DNA from 2 places in the Pseudochelatococcus sp. G4_1912 genome. Region 2 is predicted to be linked to the other one. Evidence: riboswitches for the same ligand, from Rfam matches in the RefSeq annotation. Region 2 holds a riboswitch; the other holds the start of a gene.
What was found. A riboswitch is a leader RNA that binds a small molecule or an ion and turns the genes downstream of it on or off. The one in region 2 is predicted to bind cobalamin.

Region 1 (5,944 bases), on a different contig from region 2:
GCGTTCGTCGCAGGCACCCGTCGCGTGTTCACAGCTTGCGTTACTGGACGCGCAGGCTGAGGCGGGGCCGGTGCACGCGCAACTGGCGCAGGAGGCGCAACCCGTGGAGATACACGTGACCGCGGCATGTCATCGTTGGAAGGAGAAAGCGTTGGCGCGCGCATAGTCCGGGGATTGAATGCAGGCGGTGCATGCAGCGGCTGTGAAAGCTCCATATCCTCGATGGCTTCGCCAATCTCGCTGTCCTCACCGAAGTAAGGTGCATCACCAGAATCCAGCGTCGCAAAGTCATGCGCAGCAGAGAGAGGCATCTCATTCAGCCAGGCATCGTCTTCTACGGTAGCGGCCGCTTCCTCAGCGCCATATGCATCGAATGAAAGATCGTCAGCGGGCACGAAATCGAGCGCGGCCTCATCTGTATTGCCCCGATGGCGCGCCGCTAACTCACGATCAGTGCTGCGGGTAAAGCGCACATTAGGCGGCAACTGAAATGGTTTGCGCCATGCAGGCACAGCATCATCAGGCGCGTTGCCCTCATAGGGAGCATCATCGCACTCTTGCGCCAACGGCACAGCAGCCGGTATTGGCCCACGCGGCAGCTGCACGCGTGAAACGCGCTCACGCGATGGAGCAAATGCTGCAACCTCAGGCGGAACTGCGTTATCCGCATAAATATCGGCCTGTGCGCGCGCTGGAACAGCTACGCCATTCGGGTAATAACCTGATGGGGCAGGTCCGGATGGCGCAGCGCCAACAGCGTATTCATCAGCATACTCATCACCAAAGACGGGTTCATGCCCTCCCCGGCCCACATTCCCATAAGCTATATCAGGCTTGCGGAACCTGCGCGATGCAGCAGCCTTGACAGTCATCAACCCATGAACAGCCGCGCCCAGAGATACAATGCCCCAACCAGGCTCATCCCGACTATCATCTTCATCAACCGGCAGATCGTAATATTCATCTTCCAGCGATGCTTGCGGTTGAGCCGCCAAACCAAAGCCGGACGCCGCTGACAGCGCAAGAATGCCTACAGCTGCATATCCAATTCCAATGATGAAACCACTGACACTGCCCTCACCGAAAAGCCCCGTGCCCCCGAACAACAGCGCATCGCCAACCACACCACCAAGACCAGAAGGAAGTGGCCAGCGTGCTGTTTCCGGCATGGCGCTGGCAACTGCAGCGGCAGCGGCCGTCCCCAAAATCCACAACCCAAGCCGGAGCCCCATACGGGGCAGCGGTTTACGCGCGATGAGCCTGAAGGCCCAGATAGCACACGGCACCAACAGAGCAATGGAGCCAAGGCCAAAAATCTGCATGGCAAGATCAGCAAAGATCGCTCCAGGCAATCCCAGCATGTTGGCAACATGCTGATCTGTAGCATGTGTGAAACTTGGATCGGTGACCGACCAAGTCATCAATGCCACGACGGCTGCACCTACAACGGCGAGCAAAGCAAGGCCTGCCAGCTCAACCGCACGATTCAGCATGAAGCGCCGCAGCGCGTCGGAGATATCATCGGCTTGGGACGAAGTCCGTCGTATGGTTCGCATGGTTTGGGCAGATCAGGTTCTCAAGCGCAATAGCGGGATGACGTGATTCTATTAAATATAGATGTCGCCGGTTAAGCTCGAATTAACTCAAGCACCGGCGACATGGTTAAATTGATCAGAAATAAATTTAATTATAGCAAAATGTCAGGCCGGGTCCGTATTTTCACCGCCCTGAATGATCCGAAGGCGAGGCTGTCGCAAATTCGGCAGAAACGCTGTCAACAAACCGATTGCCGGTAAAAACGCACACATCTGGTAGACGAATACGATTCCCCGGTGATCTGCCAAAGCGCCAAGGGCAGCTGCCCCCACACCGCCCATGCCGAATGCCAGCCCGAAGAAAAGGCCGGAAATCATTCCAACTTTTCCCGGAACAAGCTCCTGTGCGAACACCACAATTGCCGGAAAGGCAGACGACATCACGGCGCCGATAATCACAGACAACACCCCTGTCCAGAAAAGATTTGCGAATGGGAGCATCAGCGTAAAGGGCAATACGCCCAGCACGGAAACCCACAACACGGTCTTGCGCCCGAAACGATCACCGATCGGCCCACCGATCACCGTACCTGCTGCCGCAGCACCCAGAAACAGGAAAAGGAACAATTGCGAATCCTGCACCGAAACGCCAAATGTATCGATGAGATAAAACATATAATAGCTTGAAATGCTTGCCATATAGATGTTTTTCGAAAACACTAGAAGGCATAGCACGATCAGGCTGATGACCACAGTTCTGCGCGGCAGGGTGCTTTTATGCACGATAACCGGGCGCAACGCTGCTGCCTTACGATATCGACTATACCAACCACCGACGCGCCATAAGATCACCATGGCAACCAGTGCGATCAACGAAAACCATGCAACGCTACCCTGACCACGTGGCAACACAATAAAGGCAGCGAGCAATGGCCCAATCGCCGTGCCAAAATTACCGCCAACCTGAAACAGCGATTGCGCCAACCCATGCCGCCCACCGGCCGCCATACGCGCCACGCGCGACGCTTCCGGGTGGAAAACTGAAGAGCCAATGCCAATCAGACATGCTGCAACCACAAGCATCATATAATCATGAGCGACCGCTAGCAGCAGAAGGCCGAAAAAGGTGAAGCCCATGCCTGCAGAGAGCGAGTATGGCATCGGGCGCTTGTCTGTATACATCCCGATCAGGGGTTGCAGCAGCGATGCCGTCACCTGGAAAGCCAGAGTCAGAAACCCGATCTGCACAAAATCGAGATTAAAATCCGCCTTGAAAATCGGGTACATCGACGTGAACAGCGCCTGCATGATGTCATTCAACAGATGGCTGAAGCTGATCGCTGCGATGATAACAAATGCCGTGCTTTCAACAGGCATGCGTCCAACCGCATTGTTCACGTCAGAGGCTGACAAATCCGCAGCCTCATTCTGATTAATGGACACCCGACTTTCCTCCACAAAACGCCCACCCAACAATGGCCGCGCACTTGTTCTTGATCGATGCAAAACAAGAAAGCAATAGCTACTGTTTCAAAGCTTTAGAGCTATACCACACAAGAACCAGCACAGGTGATGGCGCAATCTGCATAGCGGCTAACCATGGCACTCATGCCATGGATGATCTCATGCTTTGACAGACCTGCCAGTGCGGGATATCGATAAGGTGACGGTTCCCTCACGGGATCAAAAGGGAACGCAGTGCGCGCCAGCGCTATTCTGCGGCTGTCCCCGCAACTGTAAGCAGCGAGCTTTCCGCCATGATGCCACTGGAGCCAACTCCGGGAAGGCGGTGGGAGCGTTGAGCTGCAAGCCAGGAGACCTGCCGTCAACCGTGGTCATCGCGGAGTCATTGGTCGGGGTGTGCCAGTGGGGCTTTTCGCTTCGCACTATGCAAGCAGAGGCATTATCTCGCAGTGACGTGCCACACGCTGGAGATGCAACGCTCCAGCGCCTGAAAGGTTTACTGTGTCTCAAGCAGCGCGGCCACTTGGCCTATGTAGCACGCATACAATATTTGTATTGATGGCAACATCAGCAGCCTGCACTCTCCCCTCCCCTGCAGCCTTTGCGCAGCAAATTGAACCGACGCTCATCCTCGACGAGATTTCCGTCAGCGCAACCTCGCTGCCTACACCCGTGCGACAAGTGGGATCGTCAGTAACAGTGATTACCGCTGAGGAAATTGCCCGTACCCAACGCCGCACCCTTCCCGATGCTCTCGCCCCTGTGCCTGGCACCAGCGTTGTCCAAACAGGAGGGCCAGGCGGGCAGGCATCAGTGTTCATTCGCGGCACCAGTGCCAATCATGTTAAGGTGCTGATTGATGGTGTGCCGGTCAATGACCCATCCACGCCCACCGGCGCTTATGATTTTGGCCATCTGCCGACGGCTGATATTGCTCGCATTGAAGTCTTGCGCGGTCCGCAAAGTGGCCTTTATGGCGCCGATGCTTTGGGCGGGGTTATCAGCATCACGACCAAGACCGGAAAAGCCCCCCCAAAAGCATCATTAGAGATGGAAGGCGGATCCTTCGGAACCTTCAACCAGACAGCTCAGGCATCCGGCGGGAATGATCGGTTTGATTATTTCCTCTCGGCGGCCCATATGCGCACCGAAGCAACGCCCGTAACGCCACCTGAATTGGTGCCAGCGGGACAGCGTATCAATGACGATTCCTATGATAACTGGTCTTTCGCATCCAGATTCGGCGTAAACCTGACAGAAAGCCTGCGTCTTTCATTTATAGGACGCTATACAGACGCCTTGCTGAAAAACACAATGGATGACGGCTGGCCAAGCGCCCCAAACCCTGCCCGCAGTGCACAGCGCAATCAGCGTTTCCTCGCGCGGGCGCAGGGCGAGTGGTCGATGTGGGACGGGCGCATCAACAATACGTTCGGCGTTGGCTATGCGAATGAAGATCGCCATAATACGGGGCCTATCAATGCTTACGGGCCAGGGATCGTTAATAGCAACCTTGGCGAACGCACAATCCATGATTGGCGTACAGATATCGCAATAACCCCTGAACACACACTAATCCTCGGCCTCCAGCATGAGCGCGAGCGGTTTGATGATGACATGATTACAGCATCAAGCAACAATGCTGCGGGGTTCATCGAATGGCAGGGGAAAATCTCTGAACGCCTCGCATTTGCGGCAAACATTCGTCACGACGATAATAATGATTATGGCGGACACACCACCTGGCGCTTTGCTCCAACATTGACATTGCCCGTAACGGAAACACGTTTGAAAGGCAGCATCGGCACAGCCTTCAAGGCCCCCTCGCTCAGCCAGCGTTTTGCTGACTCACGCCCTGCTTTTGATTTCTACGGCAACCCTGATCTAAAACCGGAAACCAGCACCGGCTACGATCTGGGCTTCGAGCAGCCTTTCGCGAATGAGAAAGTGCTCGTAGGGGCAACATACTTTCACAACAATATCAATGACCTGATCAATACCAACACGACATTCACCTCTTACACTAACGTGGGACAAGCAACGACGAGAGGCGTGGAAGCATTTGGCGCTGTGCAGCTAACAGAAGATGTCGACATGCGCATCGATTACACCTTTACCCTCGCACGCGATGATATTGCACGTCAGGAATTGTTACGTCGCCCCCGGCATAAGGCGAGCTTTACCGCATTCTGGCAGGCCAACGACAAGCTACGATTGTCTGCAACGGCGCTTTATGTTGGAGCATTTGTTGACGGCAATCGCGATTTCTCGATCACACGTCTGCGTACATCTGGATACGCAACCGTGAATCTGGCTGCGGATTATCAGGCAGATGAACAGACAGTTTTGTTTGCACGCGTCGACAACCTGTTCGATCGTCGCTATGAAAATCCAACAGGTTTTCTACGGCCAGGGCTTGGCGTTTATGCCGGCTTGCGGTTTTCTCCGCAGTAACTGGCCAATTGTTCGGATTTGGGGAACATGGCGGGGCGCATAGCAATTAGCACTATCTCTTGGCGCGCCCTGCCAGCCCTTGTACTCCTGGCATGCACGTGGCTGGCATTACACACTGTTGCTGCAGCTAAAACAGATGGTCCGCAACATATCGTCTCCATTAATATGTGTGCTGACGGTTTAGTGCTCACTTTGGCTGATCCCGAACAGATCGCTTCGCTTTCATACCTGTCGCATGATCCACGAAATGTTGATTGGGCGAAGGCCGCATCAGCGTATGCCACAAATAAAGGGCGCGCAGAAGAAGTGCGTGCGCTCTCTCCCGATCTCGTATTGGCCAGTACTTTTACTGCCCCAGCCACGCTTGCGATGCTTCGCCGGCTTGGAATTCGGGTTATCACACTCGAAGTGCCCCACACCTTCGATGCCATTCGCGCGCAAATACGCCTTGTTGCAGAACTCATTGGTCAACAAAAGCGAGGCGAAGCCAC
Region 2 (5,944 bases):
ACCGGATGCCATTTGGCCGCAACGAACGCTCCTGTACCATTTATCGGCGGAGCTGTTGGCTATCTGGCTTACGAGATGGGCCGCCACGCAGACCGCTTCCCTCCACTCGCCAAAGATCCGCATGCCGTGCCGGAAATGGTGGTGGGGCTGTATGATTGCGTTATCGCGTTCGATCATGCCCAGCACACATGCTTCCTAATCAGCACCGGATTGCCTGAAGCTGAAGGCTCAGCGCGAGAGCAGCGTGCCAAGGCGCGCGAAACGCACATTCTGAAACGTTTGCAGCAAGCAGAACCGCTTCCCGCCATTGATTGGCAGCCTCGCAGCGAGTGGCATGCCGAGCGTCCACGCGCGATGGTGGAGCAGGCCATTCAACGCGTTATCGATTACATCCACGCAGGCGATATTTTTCAGGCGAATCTCACCCAACGGATGACGGCAGAGCGGCCCACTGGCCTTGACGATTTCATGCTCTACCGCCGCTTACGTTCAATCAGCCCAGCGCCCTTCGCGGCCTTTTTGCGCTACGGGGCTGAGATGAGCGTGATTTCCGCCTCGCCCGAACGCTTTCTGGCGCTGGATAGCACCGGCCATGTCGAAACCCGTCCGATCAAAGGCACCATCCGCCGGGATGCCGATCCTGTGCGTGATGCCGCCCTCGCCGCAGAACTTGCCGGCAGCACCAAAGACCGGGCCGAAAATCTCATGATCGTGGACCTGATGCGCAACGATCTGGGGCGGATCTGTGAGGCTGGCAGCGTGCAGGTGCCCGCTCTCATGCAGGTGGAAACTTTTGCCTCGGTGCATCACCTTGTTTCCGCCATCAGTGGACAACTCAAGCCGGATTGCGATGTGGTTGACCTGTTGCGGGCCTGCTTTCCCGGCGGCTCGATCACGGGTGCGCCCAAAATCCGGGCGATGGAGATTATCAACGAACTGGAGCAGCGCCAACGGGGCGTGTGCTTCGGCTCCATCGTGTGGCTCGGCGCAGATGGTGCAATGGATAGCAGCATCGCAATCCGCACGCTTGTGCGTCAACATAATACCCTGATTGCGGAAGCTGGCGGCGGCATCGTTGCCGATTCCGTCCCTGCACTTGAATACGATGAGGCACAGCTGAAAATGCGCCCCCTCTTGCGTGCTGTGACAGGTGACGCATCATGATCTGCTGGCTGAACGGACAATTGCTCGAAGCCGAAAACGCACACATTGCCATCACCGATCGTGGGTTTCTGCTTGGCGACGGGCTTTATGAAACCATCCGCGTCTCAAGCGGCCAGGCACAATGCCTAACGCAACATCTAGCGCGCTTGCGGACTGGGGCAGACATCATCAGCCTACCCCCTCTGAACACTGATATCGAAGCTGCAATAACAGCAGTTTTGCAAGCCAATCGGTTGCAAGAAGGCTCTTTGCGCCTAACAGTCGCGCGCGGTAGTGGTCCACGTGGGTTAGCCCCGCCAACTGAATCGCGGCCAACTGTGCTCATAACCGCTTTCCCAGCAAGCGCCGCATTACCACCCGCCCATCTGATTATCGCCAACAGCACGTGTCGCAACGAACAATCGCCCCTCGCTGGCGTGAAGAGCATTAATTGTCTCGATAACATCATCGCAAGGCGCGAAGCTCAAACGCTGGGCGCAGATGATGCGATACTCATCAATACCGCTGGCAGAATTGCAGAAGCAACAGCCGCCAATATCTTCGCCGTGATCGATAATGCCCTACTGACGCCGCCGCTTTCTGACGGCGCACTGCCCGGCATCACACGCGCGCGCGTTCTCGTGGAGGGCGGGCGCGAAGCCTCCCTCACCGCCGATGACCTTAAACGCGCGCAAGAAATTTTCCTCACGTCGAGCCTTGGCATTCGTCAAGTTTGCAAACTTGCTGGAAGGGTGCTCCCCGATGATAAGCCGATTAGCACAAGGCTGACCGGCCTACTATTTGGCGGATAATCAGCCTTCTACACGCGCCCGCAATGCACGGGCGGCGGCCACCATATTAACTAATGCTGGCCGCACCTCTTCCCATTGGCGCGTTTTCAAACCGCAATCGGGATTGACCCAAATCTGATCAGCCGCCAATCTTTGCTCCGCCTTTTCCAGCAGCGCCTCCATCTCTGCGACTGAAGGAACACGCGGCGCATGAATATCATATACGCCGGGGCCAATCTCATTGGGATAACGATATGTGATGAAGGCATCGAGCAGTTCCATTTTGGAGCGCGAGGTCTCGATGGAAATCACGTCAGCATCCATCGCACCAATAGCATCGATGATGTCGTTGAACTCCGAATAGCACATGTGCGTATGGATCTGCGTTGCATCCCGCACGCCAGACGACGACAGCCGAAAACTCTCCACGGCCCAATCGAGGTAATGCGCCCAATCGGCTTTGCGCAGCGGTAGTCCTTCCCGGATAGCGGGTTCATCTATCTGAATCACACTGATACCAGCGCGCTCCAGATCGCTCACCTCATCACGAAGTGCCAATGCAATCTGACGACAGACATCGGCGCGCGATAGATCATCCCGCACGAACGACCATTGCAGCATGGTGATCGGTCCCGTCAACATGCCTTTCACCGGCTTGTCGGTGAGCGATTGCGCATAAGTTGTCCACGCCACAGACATCGCCTCAGGGCGCGACACATCGCCATAAATCACAGGCGGGCGCACGCAACGCGAGCCATAGCTCTGCACCCATCCAGTGCGCGTGAAAGCGTAACCATCCAAACGCTCGCCAAAATACTGCACCATATCGTTGCGTTCAAACTCTCCGTGCACGAGAACGTCGATACCGATTTCCTCCTGCCAGCGAATAGCATTTGCCGTTTCCCGCCGTAGAAAAGCATCATATCCCGCATTATCCAACTCACCACGCGTGTGCGCTGCGCGCGCTTTGCGCACTTCACCCGTTTGAGGGAAAGAGCCTATCGTCGTTGTGGGAAAAACGGGTAGACGTAGAGCTTCATTCTGCGCTTTCCGCCGCTCACTGAAAGCGTGCGCACGGCGTGCATCCTCGGGCTTCACCGCCGCAAGCCGCGCGGCTACCGCCGCATTATGGATGCGAGGCGAAGCCTTACGCGCATCCACAGCTGCTTGTGATGCCGCAAGCTCTTCCTTCACCGCACCACGCCCAGATGACAGGGCCCGGCCCAGAATGGAGAGTTCATCGAGCTTTTGCGCCGCAAATGCCAACCAGCCCTTCAGCTCCTCATCAAGCCCCGTTTCCAGTGCCAGATCAAACGGCACGTGCAGCAACGAGCACGACGATGAAACGATGAGATGATCCGTGCCGCGTTTGGCCATGACTGGCTCAATCCGATCAAGGATCGCCGGTAGATTAGCACGCCAGACATTACGGCCATCAATCACACCAAGCGAAAGCACCAGCCCCGCAGGCGCCTCCTTCAACACACCGTCAAGCTGTTCGGATGCGCGCGTCAAATCAAGATGCAACCCGGCAACTGGCAATGCCAAAGCAGTCGCGCGGTTATCGCCGAGTGGACCAAAATAGCTTGTGAGCTGAATTTTCAACCCCGGCACAGCACGCGCAAACATCTCATAGGCTGCTCTCAAGGCAGCGCGGGTTGCATCATCAATATCGAGCGCCAGCACCGGCTCATCGATCTGCACCCAATCCGCACCATGTGCCGCCAACCGACGCAATATCTCGGTGTAAACCGGCAAAAGCCCGGGCAGCAGCAGCAGCGGATCAAAATGCTCGTCACGGCTTTTACCGAGCTTCAGGAATGTCACAGGCCCCACCAGCACAGGACGTGTATGATAGCCTAGCGCTTTTGCCTCGCGGAATTCATCAATAACCTTGGTAGACGCCAACTCAAATGCCTGCCCACGCACAAATTCTGGCACCAGATAATGGTAATTGGTATCGAACCACTTGGTCATTTCCAGCGCAGATAACCCGGCTGCACCGTTAGTATGAGCATGGTCGTTTGCGCTTTTATGCGTACAACATGTCTGCTCGCCCTGCGTACCACGCGCAAGGGCGAAGTAGGTTTCATGCGATACAGCACCGTCTTTCCACCCATAGCCAGCAGGAATGGCACCTACGGTCACTGTTGTGTCAAGCACCTGATCATACAGTGAAAAATCATTTGACGGGATGTGCGTAATACCGGCCGCGTGTTGGCGCGCCCAGTTTGCTCCTCGAAGGCCAGCAGCAACCTCCAACAAGGCATCAGAGCCGGTTTTTCCGGACCAGTAACTCTCCAGCGCCGCCTTTAATTCACGACGTGGACCAATGCGTGGCGCACCAAGTGTGGCGACCAAAACAGATGCAGACATCGGCTAAACCCCTTAACAATGGGGGCAAAAGGCCGAGCGGACGCACGTGAACACTCCATAGGAATTCCCCAAGAGGCCACGACCTGCGACCACCGGGGACCCCGCCCGAGGACGATTATGCGATCGTGGCAGGTCTCCTGGCTCACGGGTCAACACGCTTATCCGGCCTTCCCGATGTACAGGTGCAGACCAATCGCAAGTGATTGGTTCCACCCCCAAACCATCAGTGACATAAAATGGATAAACGCTCACCGCTAACAGTTGCGGGGTGCAGCTCCGGCATCACACCGGATTCCCTCTTGGCTTCATCGCCCCGAAAGGTATGAAGAACCACGATCCGCGCACTATGGCAGATAAAAGGTAGCGGTCAAGTACGAATATAAAGATATGTTTATGTCGTTGTTTTATACGCCAGAAAATCGCTCAGTAATGCGCTTCACCAAGCTCTCTCGCACAGCACGGTAAGCCTCCAGTCGCTGCTCGCGCGAACCGTGAACGGCTGTGGGGTCAACTGTGGGCCAATATTCCACTTCAACGGCCATCGTGCGCGTCAGCTCCATCGCACGATGATGCGCCTCGGGTGAAAGGGAAATGATCAAATCAAAGCCAGTGTCTTCCAGCTCCTCAAGCGAGTGAGGTTTATGGCGGCTAAGGTCGATACCAATCTCATCCATGACAGCGATGGTAAACGGATCCATGTCATCCGGCCTGACGCCGGCGGATGCAACATAGAGCGAGCGGCCAAAATAATGCCGCGTAATGCCCTCGGCCATAGGCGAGCGTACAGCGTTAAGCGCACACATGAACAACACTGACTGGATGCGACGCCTCCCCGCGCCGGTCACCATATCAACCCTTCCAGTGCAGCGCATACAGCAGGGTGAAGAGCCTGCGTGCGGTATCAAAATCCACAGTGAGCTTACCTGCCAGCCGCTCGCGCAGCAGCTCGGATGCTTCATCGTGCAAGCCGCGCCGCCCCATATCAATCGCTTCAATTTGCGAGGGAGTAGCGGTGCGAATAGCGGCATAATAGCTTTCGCAGACCAGCTCGTAATCCTTGATCACGCGCCGAAACGGCGTCAGCGACAGAAAGTGTGAAACGACTGCCTCGCCCTCAGCCTCGCGGATTTCCAGCGCCAATTTGCGATCAACCAGCGAGATGCGCAACGCATAAGGGCCACCCTCATGCCCGCAGACAGCAAAAGTATTTTCCTCAATGATATCCCAAATTGCGATGGCGCGTTCGTGTTCCTGATCTGAATTGCCGCGCCCAAGCGACGCTTCATCCAGCGTGACCGATACGAGCCGTCGGCGCTTGTCATCGTCAGCGCTGGTCACATCCCGGCCTTTCGCTTATCTCGCCACACCATCTTGCCCGACTCTATAGCTTTTTCAGAAAAAGTGAGTACCGCTTTCTCGGTTCGAAAATGCGCCCACTCAATAACCTGGAGCATCTTGAGCGATTCAATGAATCGGGAAAATGCTCTATCTATCCAAGGTTCAGTCGGATGCTGACTGAACGCGCGTGCGCCTGCAAGCCCTCAGTTTCGCCAAGCTGAATGGCGGCGGGGCCGATGGCGTGCAAAGCTTCAGCCGTACACTGCAGAATGGAGGTACGTTTTAGAAAATCAAGC

Region 1: linked by a shared signal. The riboswitch ahead of VRZ32_RS03885 (TonB-dependent receptor plug domain-containing protein) and the one ahead of metE (5-methyltetrahydropteroyltriglutamate--homocysteine S-methyltransferase) in region 2 are both predicted to bind cobalamin.

Annotation. Positions count from the first base shown of each region.
Region 1 covers NZ_JAZDRL010000001.1:831,635-837,578, forward strand. The annotation lists gene VRZ32_RS03875 (DNA translocase FtsK 4TM domain-containing protein) at 1-1,493, opposite strand, end outside; gene VRZ32_RS03880 (MFS transporter) at 1,701-2,912, opposite strand; cobalamin riboswitch at 3,186-3,377, shown strand; gene VRZ32_RS03885 (TonB-dependent receptor plug domain-containing protein) at 3,558-5,453, shown strand; gene VRZ32_RS03890 (ABC transporter substrate-binding protein) at 5,481-5,944, shown strand, end outside.
Region 2 covers NZ_JAZDRL010000002.1:852,229-858,172, reverse strand. The annotation lists gene pabB (aminodeoxychorismate synthase component I) at 1-1,164, shown strand, start outside; gene VRZ32_RS11070 (aminotransferase class IV) at 1,161-1,955, shown strand; gene metE (5-methyltetrahydropteroyltriglutamate--homocysteine S-methyltransferase) at 1,956-4,310, opposite strand; cobalamin riboswitch at 4,420-4,660, opposite strand; gene VRZ32_RS11060 (low molecular weight phosphatase family protein) at 4,715-5,158, opposite strand; gene VRZ32_RS11055 (UPF0262 family protein) at 5,160-5,648, opposite strand; gene hisD (histidinol dehydrogenase) at 5,800-5,944, opposite strand, start outside.